4 regions of the Cedecea sp. NFIX57 genome follow, and region 1 is predicted to be linked to each of the others. Evidence: predicted binding sites of a transcription regulator. Region 1 holds the regulator's gene; each other region holds the start of a gene.
The links. Region 1 encodes CRP, which controls carbon source genes, mostly activating them, when cyclic AMP is high. Its sites were predicted from a motif close to ATGTGANNNNNNTCACAT; they were not measured.

Region 1 (4,214 bases):
ATGAAACGGTGAACATTATGCCGCGCGGGCAGTTTCGCGGCTGACCGCTAACTGGCAGGGTGATCTATACTGGCTGAAAAGTATAACAAGCAGATACAGCTCTCTTTTCCGATCCCTCACGGAGTTTTCACCCTATGTCAGCCAAACACCCGGTTATTGCGGTCACAGGTTCCAGCGGCGCCGGAACGACAACCACCAGCCTCGCTTTTCGCAAAATTTTCCAGCAGCTCAACCTGCGCGCCGCCGAAGTTGAAGGCGACAGTTTCCACCGTTATACCCGTCCGGAAATGGACATGGCTATCCGCAAGGCACGGGATGCCGGCCGCCATATTAGTTACTTTGGGCCAGAAGCCAACGATTTCGGGCTATTGGAACAAACCTTTATCGAGTACGGCCAGACCGGCAAAGGGCAATCGCGTAAATACCTGCATACCTACGATGAAGCCGTGCCGTGGAATCAGGTACCGGGAACGTTTACCCCCTGGCAGCCGCTCCCGGAGCCCACTGACGTCCTGTTTTATGAAGGTCTTCACGGCGGCGTGGTCACCCCTCAGCATAACGTCGCCGACTGCGTCGATTTATTGGTAGGCGTGGTGCCCATCGTTAACCTGGAATGGATCCAGAAACTGGTGCGCGACACCAGCGAGCGTGGGCATTCGCGGGAAGCGGTGATGGATTCCGTTGTGCGCTCCATGGATGATTACATCAACTTCATTACCCCACAATTCTCACGTACCCATATCAACTTCCAGCGCGTTCCGACGGTGGATACTTCTAACCCGTTTGCCGCCCGGGCCATTCCGTCGCTGGACGAAAGCTTCGTGGTCATTCACTTCCGCGGGCTGGACGACATCGACTTCCCTTATTTGCTGGCGATGTTGCAGGGGTCGTTTATCTCCCACATTAATACATTGGTGGTGCCGGGAGGGAAAATGGGGCTGGCGATGGAGCTGATCATGGCCCCGTTGGTGCAGAGGCTGGCGGAAGGCAGGAAAATTGCCTGATGGCGTAAGGGCGGTTTGTACACCGCCCTTTTCTACTTATGCTTCAATAAGTTCGTAGCTGTGGCTAATCTCTGCGGCTTTCTCCAGCATCAACGTCACCGAGCAATATTTCTCTGCAGTCAGCTCAACGGCGCGGGCAACCGCACTTTCTTTCAGCTCTTTACCACTCACAACAAAATGCAGATGGATGTGGGTAAACAGGCGTGGCGCTTCTTCACGACGTTCGGAAGTCAGTTTCACCTCACAATCCGTCACCTCATGACGGCCTTTTTGCAGAATCGACACCACGTCAATTGAGCTACAACCACCCGCGGCCATCAGCAGCATTTCCATCGGACTTGGCGCTTTATCCCCGGAGTTGCCGTCCATCAGAATTTGGTGGCCAGAAGCGGATTCACCGAGGAAAGTCATGCCTTCCACCCATTTAACTCTTGCCTGCATTTTACTTACTCCCGTTGAGAAAATATTCTTTCAGATTACGCGTCTACGTGAAAACTGGCAACGTAAGGCGATCCAGGTCATGCTGAAACGAGACAATACAAGACACTTACCAAAAGCTATGCTAAAACAATCCGGATGCTGCTGCGATACAGAGACGTTTATGCCGTAAGCAGAGGAAACGACTAATTACAGGCCGCAGGGTTAACCTGCCCGCCAGCTCCCAGGGCTTGGGAAAATTTCACGATTGCAACGCCAGACAAGAGGTTTCACGTCTTGTCTTTGGTAGCCAGTTTATAACAGAGGATAACCGCGCATGGTGCTTGGCAAACCGCAAACAGACCCGACTCTCGAATGGTTCTTGTCTCATTGCCACATTCATAAGTATCCGTCGAAGAGCACGCTGATTCACCAGGGTGAAAAGGCGGAGACGCTGTACTACATCGTCAAAGGCTCCGTAGCTGTTCTGATTAAAGATGAAGAAGGCAAGGAGATGATCCTTTCTTATCTGAATCAGGGTGATTTCATTGGTGAATTAGGTTTATTCGAAGAAGGTCAGGAGCGTAGCGCCTGGGTTCGTGCCAAGACCGCCTGTGAAGTAGCTGAAATTTCCTATAAAAAATTCCGTCAGCTGATTCAGGTCAACCCGGACATCCTGATGCGCCTTTCTTCCCAGATGGCACGCCGCCTGCAGGTCACCTCTGAGAAAGTCGGCAACCTCGCGTTCCTCGACGTGACCGGCCGTATCGCTCAGACGTTGCTTAACCTGGCTAAACAGCCGGATGCCATGACCCACCCGGACGGGATGCAAATCAAAATCACCCGCCAGGAAATCGGTCAGATCGTGGGCTGCTCCCGCGAAACCGTTGGCCGTATTCTGAAAATGCTGGAAGATCAGAACCTCATTTCCGCCCACGGTAAAACGATTGTCGTTTACGGCACACGTTAATTAGCCCTTATAAAGGCGTGTGGCTTCGGTAACACGCCTTTTTTGTCTCTACAATTCAGGCTATGTGGAAGAGATTAATTTACCACCCGGAAGTTAACTACGCGCTGAGGCAAACGCTGGTGCTGTGTCTTCCCGTGGCTATCGGCCTACTGCTTGGCAGCCTGCAAAACGGCCTGCTCTTCTCGTTAGTTCCCGCCTGCTGCAACATTGCCGGGCTGGACACACCGCACAAACGCTTCTTCAAACGTTTGATTATCGGCGGCAGCCTGTTCGCCCTCAGCAGCCTTATCCTGCAGCTTCTGCTGCTTTATACCCACATCCCGCTGCCGGCGATATTGATCGTCATGGCTCTGCTGCTCGGCGTCACGGCGGAAATCAGCTCACTTCACGCACGCCTGCTGCCCGCGTCGCTGATCGCCGCTATTTTTACGCTCAGCATGGCCGGGAATATGCCGATCTGGAAACCCATGGTGCTCTATATCTTCGGCACCATCTGGTACGGCGCCTTCAACTGGTTTTGGTTCCGGCTATGGCGTGAACAGCCGCTCAGAGAGTCGCTCAGCCTGTTGTATCGCCAGCTTGCAGATTACTGCGAAGCAAAATACAGCCTGCTAACCCAGCACACCGATCCGGAAAAGGCGCTGCCGCCGCTGCTTGCCCGCCAGCAAAAAGCCGTCGACCTGATAACCACCTGTTATCAGCAGTTGCATATGCTGTCCGCCAACCAGCAAAACGGCTACAAGCGCCTGTTACGTGCTTTCCAGGTCGCGCTGGATTTGCAGGAGCACATTTCGGTTAGCCTGCATCAGCCGGAAGAGGTTCAGAAGCTGGTCGAGCAGAGCCATGCGGAAGCCGTGATCCGCTGGAATGCCCAAACCATCGCCGCGCGCCTGCGCGTGCTGGCAGACGATATTCTTTATCACCGCTACCCAACGCGTTTTACCATGGACAAGCAAATCGACGCGCTGGAAAAAATCGCCCGCCAGAACCCGGACAATCCTGTGGGGCAGTTCTGCCATTACCACTTCAGCCGCATTGCCCGGGTACTGAAAACCCAGCGGCCGCTGTACGTGAGGGATTTAATGGAGGACAGGGAACGCCGTTTACCGTTTTTCCCGGCCCTGAAAAGCTATCTCTCGTTCAAATCCTCCGCTTTGCGCAGCTCCGCACGTTTAGGCGTGATGCTGACCATTGCCAGCCTGCTGGGCTCCTTCTTACACTTGCCAAAGCCGTATTGGATCCTGATGACGGTGATGTTCGTGACGCAAAACGGCTATGGTGCAACGCGGGTGCGCATCGTTCACAGGGCGGCAGGCACCATGGCAGGGCTGTGTATAGCGGGTATCACCCTGCACTTCCACGTCCCGGACAGCTACACCCTGCTGGCGATGTTAATGATTACGCTGGTGAGCTACCTGTTTATCCGCAAAAGCTACGGCTGGGCCACCATCGGTTTCACCGTCACGGCGGTATATACCCTGCAGCTCATCACCCTCAGCGCCGAGAGTTACATCATTCCCCGGCTCATAGACACCCTGCTCGGCTGCCTGATTGCCTTTGGCGGCATGATCTGGCTCTGGCCACAGTGGCAAACCGGCCTGCTGCGCCAGAACGCCCACGACGCATTGGAGGCGGATCAGGACGCTATTCGGCTGATATTAAGCAACGATCCGGAGCCCACCCCGCTGGCCTGGCAGCGTATGCGGGTCAACCAGGCGCACAACGCGCTGTTCAACTCGCTCAATCAGGCGATGCAAGAGCCAGGATTTAACTCTCACTACCTGGCAGACATGAAACTCTGGGTGACGCACAGCCAGTTCATC
Region 2 (4,214 bases), on a different contig from region 1:
TGTTTAAAATTGCCGGGCCGGCTTTCCAGATCTCATCCAGAAACACGATTTCGGCTTCCGGCAGGTAGCCGGCGGTCAGGCGTTCATAGCGGCCTTCATCTTTCAGCGCCTGAATAGAAAGCGGACCAAAAACTTCTTCTGGCGTTGAGAAGCGAGTCATTAGATATTCAAAGGCGCGTGCTTCGCGAAAGGCGAATTTAAGGCGGCGGGCTATCAGGCTTTTTGCAATGCCTGGCGGGCCAAGTAAAAAGACGCTTTCGCCGCTCAGCGCCGCTAGCAAACAGAGACGAACGGCGTGCTGACGTTCAAAAAGTCCCTTTTCCAGCGCCTGGCTGAGACGAGAAATTCTTTCAGCCAGCAAATGTGATTGAGCCATAATTAGCTTTGCATCCTTACGCGGTTAACCCTGTGGAGAAACGCGAGTATAGCGTTTATTTTTAGCCAGTTAATGTGCTGATTATGCCGCATGCAACGTTTGAGCTGAGATAAGTCAAATGCATTTAGGAGTACGATTTACACAATTATCGTGCATACTGTGCGCCGTTTTGTGGGCCAAGGGACTAAGCACACGTTTTCGGGATTCCAACAAAAGATTAGTCTATGAGCGCTGATAATAAACAATCGTTGCCGGCCGTTACGCTGGCTGCTATCGGGGTTGTGTACGGTGATATTGGTACCAGCCCGCTTTATACCCTTCGCGAATGCCTGTCCGGGCAGTTTGGGTTTGGCGTTGAACGCGACGCCGTGTTTGGCTTTTTGTCGTTAATTTTTTGGCTGTTGGTTCTGGTCGTCTCCATCAAATATCTCACCTTCGTGATGCGGGCGGATAACGCCGGGGAAGGCGGGATCTTAACGCTAATGTCGCTTGCCGGGCGTAATACGACGGCGCGAATGACTTCTGTCCTGGTGATCATGGGGTTGATTGGCGGCAGTTTCTTCTACGGCGAGGTGGTTATCACGCCGGCGATATCGGTGATGTCGGCCATAGAGGGCCTTGAGATAGCCGCACCGCAGCTCGATCAGTACATTGTTCCCCTCTCTATTATTGTTCTGACGCTGCTGTTTATGATTCAGAAGCACGGCACTGGCATCGTGGGTAAGTTGTTCGCGCCAGTTATGCTGCTGTGGTTCCTGACGCTCGCCGTTTTGGGCGCACGCAGTATTATCGGCAACCCAGAAGTTCTGCAGGCACTTAACCCGGCCTGGGCGGTGAATTTCTTCGTGCAGTACAAAGCCGTGTCGTTCGTTGCTCTCGGGGCGGTTGTGCTGGCAATCACCGGCGTTGAGGCGCTGTATGCCGATATGGGGCACTTTGGTAAGCTCCCGATTCGCATTGCATGGTTTATCGCGGTTCTGCCTTCATTAGTCCTTAACTATTTTGGTCAGGGCGCTCTGCTGTTAAAGAACCCGGAAGCGATTAAAAACCCGTTCTTCTTGCTGGCACCAGACTGGGCGCTGATCCCGCTATTGGTCCTGGCAACGCTGGCAACGGTGATTGCCTCTCAGGCCGTTATTTCCGGCGTATTCTCGCTGACGCGTCAGGCGGTTCGCCTGGGTTACCTCTCGCCAATGCGCATCATCCATACCTCGGAAATGGAGTCCGGGCAGATTTACATTCCAGCGATTAACTGGATTCTGTATATCGCCGTGGTGATCGTCATCGTTAGCTTCGAACATTCAAGCAACCTGGCGGCGGCATACGGCATCGCCGTAACCGGCACGATGGTGCTGACCTCGATTCTCTGCTGTACCGTCGCGCGCAAAAACTGGCACTGGAATAAAATTGCCGTGCTCCTGATGTGCGTGGGCTTCTTGTTTATCGACGTGCCGCTATTCTCCGCTAACCTCGAGAAAATCGTCTCTGGCGGCTGGCTGCCGCTCACGCTGGGCCTCGTCATGTTTACTATCATGACGACGTGGAAGAGCGAGCGTTTCCGCCTGCTGCGCCGTATGCACGAGCACGGTAACTCGCTGGAAGCGATGATTGCGTCCCTTGAGAAGTCTCCGCCGGTTCGCGTGCCGGGCACCGCGGTTTATATGTCCCGCGCGTTGAACGTGATCCCGTTTGCCATGCTGCATAACCTCAAGCACAACAAAGTGCTGCACGAGCGAGTCGTTCTGCTGACGCTGCGCACTGAAGATGCTCCGTACGTTCATAACGTTAAGCGCGTTTCTATTGAGCAGCTGTCGCCCACCTTCTGGCGTGTGGTGGCCAGCTACGGCTGGCGTGAAACGCCGAATGTGGAAGAGATTTTCCACCGCTGTGGTCTGGAAGGCCTGAGCTGCCGGATGATGGAAACCTCGTTCTTCATGTCGCATGAGTCGCTGATTATCGGCAAGCGCCCGTGGTATCTCCGCCTGCGCGGCAAGCTTTTCCTTGCCCTGCAGCGAAATGCCCTGCGCGCGCCTGACCAGTTTGAGATCCCGCCGAACAGGGTTATCGAACTGGGTACCCAGGTCGAGATTTAACCCCTCTAATATTGCCCGGTGGCAGCTGCTTACCGGGCAATTTTTTTGATTGGTGCATGCTGATGCCCTCACCCCGATCCTCTCCCACAAGGAGAGGGCGCAAAGACTAAAAAACGGTACCCAGGTACCGTTTTGCATTTATTAGCGAAACGTTTCGATGTTGATCACACTTCTTTAACCTGGTGGTTGTTTAACCGCCACATCTTTTCCTACACTCATTATCAGCGAAACGTTTCGCTAGTGGAGCAGGAAAATGAAGAAAGGTACCGTTCTTAACGCTGATATTTCGGCCGTTATCTCCCGTCTGGGGCACACCGATACGCTGGTGGTTGCCGATGCCGGGCTGCCAATTCCGCGTAATACTCAGCGCATTGATTTGGCATTAACTCACGGCGTTCCGGGCTTTATGCAGGTCGTGGATGTGGTAACGCAGGAAATGCAGGTTGAGGCGGCAATCATTGCTTCTGAAATCAAACAACATAATCCCGCGCTTCACGAAACGTTGCTCAGCCATATTGAGCAGCTGCAAAAACACCAGGGAAACACCATAACTATTCGTTACATCAGCCATGAGCAGTTCAAGCAGCACACCGCGGATGCACATGCGGTTATTCGCAGCGGGGAGTGTTCCCCGTATGCGAATATCATTCTCTGTGCCGGCGTAACCTTCTGAGGAGGTCAGCATGGAACCCTTACTGCAACTTAAAGGGATCGATAAATCGTTCCCAGGGGTGAAAGCCCTGTCTGGCGCGGCGCTGAACGTCTACCCGGGCCACGCCATGGCGCTGGTGGGTGAAAACGGCGCCGGCAAATCCACGATGATGAAAGTCCTGACCGGGATCTACACCAAAGATGCCGGTTCGCTGCTGTGGCTGGGAAAAGAAACCGCCTTTAGCGGGCCGAAAGCGTCTCAGGAAGCCGGTATCGGGATTATTCACCAGGAACTCAACCTGATCCCGCAGCTCAGCATTGCGGAGAACATCTTCCTTGGCCGCGAGTTTGTCGGGCATTTTGGCAACATTGACTGGAAGAAGATGTACCGCGAAGCCGACAAGCTGCTGGCGAAGCTGAATTTACGCTACACCAGCGAACGTCTGGTGGGCGAGCTGTCGATTGGCGATCAGCAAATGGTTGAGATTGCCAAGGTGCTGAGCTTTGAGTCCAAAGTCATCATCATGGATGAACCGACCGATGCGCTGACCGATACGGAAACCGAGTCGCTGTTCCGCGTTATCCGTGAGCTGAAAGCTCAGGGCTGCGGCATCGTTTATATCTCCCACCGTATGAAAGAGATTTTTGAGGTGTGCGACGACGTGACTGTGCTGCGTGACGGGCAGTTTATTGCCGAGCGCGAAGTCTCCACGCTTACCGAAGATACCCTGATCGAAATGATGGTTGGCCGCAAGCTGGAAGACCAGTATCCGCATCTGGACAAGCAGCCCGGCGATATTCGACTGCGGGTCGATAACGTATCCGGCCCAGGCGTGAAGGATGTTTCTTTCACGCTACGCCAAGGCGAAATCCTCGGCGTTGCCGGGCTGATGGGCGCCGGGCGTACCGAATTGATGAAAGTGCTTTATGGCGCGCTGCCGAGAAGCGGTGGCTACGTGGCGCTGGATGGCCGTGAAGTGGTGACTCGCTCTCCGCAGGATGGGCTGGCTAACGGCATCGTTTATATCTCTGAAGACCGTAAGCGTGATGGCCTGGTTCTGGGGATGTCAGTGAAGGAGAACATGTCGTTGACC
Region 3 (4,214 bases), on a different contig from region 1:
GCAAAACTGAGGTTTACCTCAGCGTGCTTGAAAATGTGCTGGCGCAGGGCAAGCAGGCTTTAGTGCTGGTGCCGGAAATTGGCCTGACTCCGCAAACTATCGCCCGCTTCCGGGAGCGCTTTAACGCGCCGGTTGAAGTCCTGCACTCCGGGCTGAATGACAGCGAAAGGCTCAGCGTGTGGCTAAAAGCACGCAGCGGTGAGGCAGCCATCGTCATTGGTACCCGCTCCTCTCTGTTCACGCCGTTCTGTCGTCTCGGCGTCATCGTCATCGATGAGGAGCATGACAGTTCCTATAAACAGCAAGAAGGCTGGCGTTATCACGCTCGCGATTTAGCTGTTTACCGGGCACATGCTGAAAACATTCCGATCATTCTCGGCTCGGCAACGCCAGCATTAGAAACCCTGCACAATGTTCAGGTGGGAAAATATCGCCAGTTACGCCTGACCAAAAGAGCCGGAAACGCGCGCCCGGCTCATCAGCAGGTTGTCGATCTGAAAGGGCAGCAGCTCAAAGCAGGTTTAGCCCCTGCACTTATTAAAAAGATCGGCGAACATCTTGCCGCAGATAACCAGGTGATCCTTTTCCTCAACCGCCGCGGCTTCGCTCCTGCCCTGCTCTGCCACGAATGCGGCTGGATTGCGGAATGCGCAAGGTGCGATCATTACTACACGCTGCACCAGGGCCAGCGCCACCTGCGCTGCCACCATTGCGACAGCCAGCGCGCGATCCCGCAGCAGTGCCCACAGTGCGGTTCCACACATCTGGTTCCAGTAGGAATGGGGACTGAACAGCTTGAACACAGCCTTGAGCCGCTGTTCCCGAACGTACCGATTTCTCGTATCGACCGCGATACCACCAGCCGTAAAGGCGCGCTGGAACAACAGTTGGCCGAAGTGCACCGGGGCGGCGCACGTATTCTTATCGGCACCCAGATGCTGGCTAAAGGCCACCACTTCCCTGATGTCACGCTGGTCGCCTTACTTGATGTAGACGGCGCGCTTTTCTCAGCAGATTTCCGTGCCGCCGAACGCTTTGCCCAGCTCTACGTCCAGGTTTCTGGCCGGGCGGGCCGAGCCGGTAAGCAAGGTGAAGTCCTGCTGCAAACGCACCATCCTGAACACCCTTTGCTGCAAACGCTGCTGACCAAAGGCTACGATGCGTTTTCCAGTCAGGCATTGAACGAGCGCCAAACGGTATTTTTGCCGCCGTATACCAGCCATGTGTTGATCCGGGCCGAAGATCAGAACAACCACCAGGCACCGCTATTTTTGCAGCAGTTACGTAATCTGCTGGAAGCCAGCCCGCTGCGCGATGAGCAGCTCTGGATCATGGGGCCAGTCCCTTCGCTGCAGCCCAAACGCGGCGGGCGTTTTCGCTGGCAAATCTTGCTGCAGCACCCATCGCGCGGGCGCCTGCAAAAGCTGGTCAGCCACTCGCTCACGCTGGTCAACACGCTGCCTGAAGCCCGGAAAGTGAAGTGGATGCTGGATGTCGACCCTATCGACGGGTAGCACAATCGGGCTGGTTATGCGAAGCCGATCGAAAAATCTAATACTCATCACATTTCTTATGAAAAATTTGTAACCGCTTACAGCCAACTTCTGCTAAGAATGTGATGACTGTCAGACACACAGGAGTGTTGACGATAGCGGCGTGCATGTGAGGAGAAGAAGTGAAGCCGAAGAAACCGGTGGTGAATGCCACCATGAAAGATGTCGCCGTGCAGGCAAAAGTGTCTACTGCAACGGTATCCCGCGCCTTAATGAACCCGGACAAAGTTTCACAAAGCACCCGTAATCGCGTGGAACAGGCGGCGATTGAAGTGGGGTATTTGCCACATTCTCTGGGGCGTAACATCAAGCGCAGCGAATCACGCACTATTCTGGTCATCGTGCCGGATATCTGCGATCCGTTTTTCAGCGAAATCATTCGCGGGATTGAAGTCACCGCAGCTTCACACGGCTATCTCGTGCTGATTGGCGATTGCGCCCACCAAAATCAGCAGGAAAAAACCTTCATCGACCTGATCATCACCAAACAAATTGATGGCATGCTGCTGCTGGGCTCACGCCTGCCGTTTGACGCCAGCAAAGAAGAGCAACGCAACCTGCCGCCGATGGTCATGGCCAATGAGTTTGCCCCTGAGCTGGAACTGCCCACGGTGCATATCGACAATCTGACCGCCGCCTTTAACGCCGTTTACTATCTGCAAGAGCTGGGGCATCAGCGCATCGCCTGTATTGCCGGGCCTGAAGAAATGCCGCTTTGCCATTATCGCTTACAGGGATACGTTCAGGCGCTTCGCCGCAACGGTATCGTCGTCGATCCTCACTATATTGCGCGCGGCGATTTTACCTATGAAGCAGGCGCCGCAGCACTGGCACAGCTTATTGCTCTGCCCGAACCCCCAACGGCTATTTTCTGCCATAGTGACGTAATGGCGCTGGGTGCGCTTTCTCAGGCGAAACGCAGCGGGCTTAAAGTGCCGGAAGATTTATCGATTATGGGCTTCGACGACATTGCCCTGTCGCAGTTCTGTGACCCGCCCCTCACCACCGTCGCGCAACCCCGTTTCGATATTGGTAAGGAAGCTATGCTGCTATTGCTGGACAACATGAACGGCCAAAACGTTAACAGCGGTTCACGCCTGCTGGACTGCGATCTTATTGAGCGAGGCAGCACCGCCGCGCCCGGCAGCAGAAATTGAGCCGTTTTTAAGACTGCATAAACTGGTCAAAGCCCCGCCCCTTAAGTAACATGGCGGACTGATAAACGAATAAAGACAGCGAAACGATAGTGGCACAACGAGATTATGTAAGCCGCGGGCAATCGGCAGGGACGCGGCGCAAAAAAAGTACACCCCGCAAAAAGCAACGTAGTCTGCCCTCCGTCTCTCCGACGATGGTTGCCATTGCGGCCGCAGTCGTGGTGGCCTTTGTCGGTGCTCTTTACTTTATTACTCACCATAAGAAAGAAGAGATTGACGCGCTCCCTGGCCACAAAGTGACCGGCAATGGTTTGCCGCCAAAACCGGAAGAGCGCTGGCGTTATATTAAAGAGCTGGAAAACCGCCAGCCCGGCGTCCGTGCGCCTACCGAACCTACCGCCGGCGGCGAAGTCATGAACCAAAGCCAGCTGACCAACGAACAGCGTCAGTTGCTGGAGCAAATGCAGGCGGATATGCGCCAGCAGCCTACGCAGCTGAATGAAGTCCCATGGAATGAGCAAACCCCTGCCCAGCGCCAGCAAACGCTGCAGCGCCAGAAACAGATTGTGCAGCAAACTCAACCTGTACAACAGCAGCAGTGGAATACACAAACGCAGCAGCCACGGGTGCAGCAGCGTGTAGCGGAACAGCCATACCAGCAGCCGCGCAATACGCAGCAAACCACGCAGCCTTATCAGCAGCCAAAAACCGTGCAGCAGCAACAGCCGAAAACCTCTACGGCAAATAATCAGCAGCCTTATCAGGATCTGCTGCAAACGCCACCGCACAGCCAGCAAAAAGCGCCACAGCAAACCAAACCGGTTCAGCGTGAAGTGCAGCCAGCGCCAATTACGCGTGAGCCAGAAGTGGCTAAGCAGGCTCCTGCTGCTCAGGAGAAAAAAGACGAAAAACGCTGGATGGTGCAGTGTGGTTCGTTTAAAGGCAGCGAGCAGGCGGAAACCGTTCGTGCTCAGCTGGCGTTTGAAGGCTTTGATTCCCGCATTACCACCAATAACGGCTGGAACCGCGTCGTCATTGGGCCAATCAAAGGTAAAGACAATGCCGATGGCACCATCAATCGGCTGAAGATGGCTGGACATACCAGCTGTATTCGTCTTGCTGCCGGGGGTTGAAACCCCAAAATTGCCCCCCATTTATAATGGCATTAGGCCCTGCGCACCGCGCAGGGCTCCTGTTTAGCTGATGCAAAAGGGGTCCGATCGTGACAACAATAGTAAGTGTACGTCGTAACGGCCATGTGGTTATTGCCGGCGATGGCCAGGCCACGCTGGGTAATACCGTCATGAAAGGTAACGTCAAAAAAGTACGTCGCCTGTACAACGATAAAGTGATCGCAGGCTTTGCCGGCGGCACTGCGGATGCCTTCACGCTGTTCGAATTGTTTGAGCGCAAGCTGGAAATGCATCAGGGTCACCTGGTGAAAGCCGCTGTTGAGCTGGCGAAGGACTGGCGTACCGACCGCATGCTGCGCAAGCTTGAAGCA
Region 4 (4,214 bases), on a different contig from region 1:
CTACGGGCTTTGCGCCATGCTGGTGCCGCTGGTGTCTAAAACCGGGGCCGAGGCGGCGCTGATTATGGTGGCCTTTTTAGCCGCCGTATTATTTACCGTGGTGTCTGGCGTTATCTGGCGCAGTCGCCACCGTTCACGTCATTCTGCAATTTAAGCGTAAGGAAAAGTTATGGCTGGAGTTCAGGGCTATCGTCTGTTTAACGTTCAACTGGCGCGGAAAACGGCCGTGTCGCCTTCGCTGCTGAGTCTGGTGTTTAGCGGGCCTGATGTGGCGCAGATGAAATGTGACTCGCCGGATCAGCGTATTAAAATGCTGTTTCCGTCCGAAGACGGGACGCCGCCGTCACTGCCTGCCGAAGGGCAGTGGTACCAGATTGCCCAGGGGATGCCGAAGGAGAAGCGCCCGGTGATCCGTACCTATACGCTGCGCCATGTCGATCCTGCCCGGCAGGAAGTGACGGTGGAATTTGTCAGCCACGGCACCGAAGGCCCGGCCTCCGCATGGGCGATTAATTCTGTCCCCGGTGATGCTATCCAGATTGTGGCCCCCAACGCCGCCCATCCGGAAGACAGCGGCGGCTATGAATGGACGCCGCCTGCCGGGTTACGCAATGCGCTGATTATCGCCGATGAAACTGCTTTGCCAGCCGCTCGCGGCATTCTGGAAATGCTGGCTCGCCAGGCTCAGCCACCAAAAATACAGGCCTTTTTTGAAGTGCCGGACGAGGGGGACTGCGTGGACTTAAGCGCCTATGGCTTCGCCGAGATCAACTGGCTGCCGCGCAAAACCGTCTCTGCCACCCACGGCGAATGCCTGATTCAGGCGGTAAAAATGCAGGCGAGGGTGCCGGAAAGCGGCCATCATGAAGCTGTTCAGGAAGAGGCCGAAGGCGAACTGCTGTGGGATAAAGCCACCACCGGCAGCAACGAGTTTTACGGCTGGGTCGCGGCGGAGTCGACGGTGGTTAAGCTGCTGCGCCGCCATTTGATCGGCGAGCGCGGCGTTGAACATGAAGCGATTAACTTTATGGCCTACTGGGCGAAAGGGCGAGTTCGTTAGTAAAAGGGCGGCCATTGGCCGCCCCATAATCAGATCTTCTTCAGCTGCGGCATTAACATCACCGTGGTTTTCACAATCTGCATTAACTCTTCATAGCTGGCGTTCTCGCGGGCGCTGACCGACATCCCCTGAATGATGCAGCACAGGTATTTCGCCAGGCAGCGAATATTGCGCTCCGCCGGGATCTCGCCTTTTTGCTGGCGCATTTCAAGGAAACGCACCAGCGTTTGTTCCTGCACGGCATGGCGGGCTTTTATCGTCGCGGCGATGTCTTCCGACGACGCGGCCAGCACGGATGAGGTGCAAATGATAAAGCAACCAGCGGGCGTGCTCTTGTCGGTAAAGCATTGCGCGACCGCGGAAAGATAGTTCTCCAGCGCGGCTTCCATGGTCTGCTCTTCACAAAACAGGCAGGCCTCGTGCTTAGCCGCAAAGCGCGCGATATAGCGATCCAGCACCGCGCGAAACAACCCTTCTTTGTTGATGAACTCCGCATAGAGCGTTGGGGCTTTTGCCCCGGTGGCTTCTACCAGATGCGCCATGGATGTTGCTTCATAGCCATGCTGCCAGAAGAGTGTCATGGCCTTGTCGAGTGCTGCTTCCCTGTCAAACACCTTTGGACGGCCACGGCTTTTTTTGCTGCAACTTAATGTCTCGGTTGCCATACCTGCCGTTTAACCTCTGTCTAATTAGTGAACACTTATTATAAAAATAATCGGCGGCGGTAGCCAGCGCCATGTTATGAAAAATAATTATTTCTTATCACAATGAAAAATAGCGTTTTTTTTAATTAGTTAACGGTCGTTATTAAAATGTGTTGACGCGTGATGTAGATCACGTTTATGATTTAGTTATCGATCGTTAACTAATTAAGTTTAACGACCTAACATTCACCTGCTTAGGACCTGAATCATGAAAACCTTAACTACGCTGTTCGCTGCCGCCGTCATTAGCTCACTCTCATTTGCAAGCTTTGCGGCTGTAGAAGTCTCCGCCACGCCTGCCGGCCAGCAAAAAGTCGGCACTATCAGCGCCGATGCGGGCAGCAACCTCTCTTCCCTGGAAGAACAGTTGGCCGCGAAGGCCGATGCAATGGGCGCTAAATCGTTCCGTATTACCTCCGTTAACGGTCCGAACACCCTGCACGGTACTGCCGTCATCTATAAATAAGCCAGACGTTAACCCTCAATACGTTTGACCTTATTCGTTATATGCCACTGCAAGCAAAAGGCCCTGTCGCAAGACAGGGCCTTTTTTTACGTCTAAAACCTGAACTTAGATTTCGTTTGCTGGTTGGTCGGCCACATGGGCATTGACGTTGACCGGCATCCCGGAACGATGCTCCATGGCCTGTTCCATCACCTGCGCATCGGTTTTAGGTGCATTGCGGAACTGCGTCATCTGCTCGTTCAGAACAATCGGCAGGACTTTCGGGTCGTCATCAATCGCTTTGGACAGCGGCTGGTGAACTTCAACCAGGCGGGAGCCGTCCGGCTCAACGGAAGCTTTGATTGGCGTGTTGATGATGCGAACCGAAGTGCCGACCGGAACCGTGTTAAACAGCGCTTTAATATCGCCGTCGCGCAGGCGGATACAGCCGGAGCTGACGCGCATACCGATGCCGAAGTCGGCGTTGGTGCCGTGCAGCAGGTACACGCCGCCGAACGCCGCCAGGCGAATCGCGTGGTGCCCCATCGGGTTATCCGGCCCGGCAGGAACTACGGCCGGGAGCTTGATCCCTTGTGCCAGGTAACGCGCACGAATATTGGCCGTTGGCGTCCAGGTCGGGTTAGCGCGTTTATCGGAGATTTTTGTCACCATTGTCGGCGTCAGCGTATCGCCTCCCAACTGGCCAATGCCAATCGGGTAAACGGTGACGCTGTTTTTCCCGGCAGGGAAGTAGTACAGGCGCAGTTCGGCAAGGTTAATCACAATGCCCTCGCGCGGGACATCCGGCAGCAGCATCTGGCGCGGGATTGTCAGCACGCTCCCGGCACGGGGAACATAAGGATCCACGCCCGGGTTGGCCTGCAGCAATGCCAGGAAACCGACGTTGTATTTTTTGGCAATAGCCTCCAGTGAACCACCATCGTTTTCAACCTGATGGAACAGGTTTTTGCCGATCAGGCGGCTGTTAGCGGTGGGAAGCGGATAATCGTTAGCGCTGGCGGGCAGCGCCATGGCCGCGGCGCCCAGTAAGGCTGCGGCGGTAAACCAGCGGCGGAAAGACAAAGTACGCGATGCAAACATAGCTTAAACCCTGCGATATTAATGGCTAATTATTGAGGCAGATAAACGCCAATTATCGCTGAACTGCGTGTCGGGAAGTCCTGGGGATTGCAAAGGATGTGTAAATGTCACAGAAAATTGCGCCTTACCGGGCGGTAAGGCGCAGAGGCATCAGGCCGCGGCGTTTTCCGCCAGGTTGCGCATAAAGTTACGCACCCATTCCATGCGCGTTTTCCGATCCTCAAGCTCCTGGAAGAACTTCAGTCGGATAGGGCCATCCAGGCGGTAGTGCTGCGGCTGCTTCTGCAGCAGGCCAATCAGCCACACCGGATCAACGTGGTTTTTCTCCGCGAACTCGATGGTGCCGCCTTTTTCATTGCCTTCAATCTTACGCACGCCCAGCTTTTGTGCCTGCTGGCGCAGCGCGGCGATATCCAGCAGATTACGCGCCGCATCCGGCAGAAGGCCAAATCGGTCGATCAGCTCGACTTTCAGCTCGTCCAGTTCGTGCTCGCCTTTGGCGCTGGCGATGCGCTTATAGAACGACAGGCGCGTATTGACGTCGGGAATAAAATCATCCGGCAGCAGGGCGGGCATCCGCAGCTCGACTTCCGTCTGGCTGTTGGTGAGATCTTCCAGAGAAGGCTCTCGGCCCTCTTTCAGCGCATCGACGGCGTTTTCCAGCAGCTCCATGTAGAGCGAGAAGCCGATAGTTTCCATCTGCCCGCTCTGGTCTTCTCCCAGCAGCTCGCCCGCCCCGCGAATTTCCAGGTCGTGGGTAGCTAATGCGAACCCGGCACCTAAATCTTCCAGCGAGGCAATCGCCTCCAGGCGCTTTTGCGCGTCCGTGGTCATCGCTTTCGGATGCGGTGTCAGCAGCCAGGCATAGGCCTGGTGGTGAGAACGTCCGACGCGGCCACGCAGC

Region 2: rbsD (D-ribose pyranase) is a predicted target of CRP. The motif match lies at 2,622-2,639, and genes of this name have one in related genera.
Region 3: cytR (DNA-binding transcriptional regulator CytR) is a predicted target of CRP. The motif match lies at 1,614-1,631, and genes of this name have one in related genera.
Region 4: bhsA (multiple stress resistance protein BhsA) is a predicted target of CRP. The motif match lies at 1,883-1,900, and genes of this name have one in related genera.

Annotation. Positions count from the first base shown of each region.
Region 1 is NZ_FXAS01000003.1:14,135-18,348, forward strand. It holds gene B9Y90_RS02745 (YheU family protein) at 1-44, shown strand, start outside; gene B9Y90_RS02750 (phosphoribulokinase) at 135-1,004, shown strand; gene B9Y90_RS02755 (OsmC family protein) at 1,041-1,445, opposite strand; gene crp (cAMP-activated global transcriptional regulator CRP) at 1,759-2,391, shown strand; gene B9Y90_RS02765 (YccS/YhfK family putative transporter) at 2,454-4,214, shown strand, end outside.
Region 2 is NZ_FXAS01000016.1:119,581-123,794, forward strand. It holds gene ravA (ATPase RavA) at 1-376, opposite strand, end outside; gene kup (low affinity potassium transporter Kup) at 601-2,469, shown strand; gene rbsD (D-ribose pyranase) at 2,723-3,142, shown strand; gene rbsA (ribose ABC transporter ATP-binding protein RbsA) at 3,153-4,214, shown strand, end outside.
Region 3 is NZ_FXAS01000024.1:46,389-50,602, reverse strand. It holds gene priA (primosomal protein N') at 1-1,514, shown strand, start outside; gene cytR (DNA-binding transcriptional regulator CytR) at 1,676-2,710, shown strand; gene ftsN (cell division protein FtsN) at 2,800-3,843, shown strand; gene hslV (ATP-dependent protease subunit HslV) at 3,933-4,214, shown strand, end outside.
Region 4 is NZ_FXAS01000015.1:100,947-105,160, forward strand. It holds gene B9Y90_RS14730 (MFS transporter) at 1-154, shown strand, start outside; gene B9Y90_RS14735 (siderophore-interacting protein) at 170-1,060, shown strand; gene B9Y90_RS14740 (TetR/AcrR family transcriptional regulator) at 1,090-1,725, opposite strand; gene bhsA (multiple stress resistance protein BhsA) at 1,973-2,230, shown strand; gene ldtC (L,D-transpeptidase LdtC) at 2,336-3,310, opposite strand; gene mfd (transcription-repair coupling factor) at 3,461-4,214, opposite strand, start outside.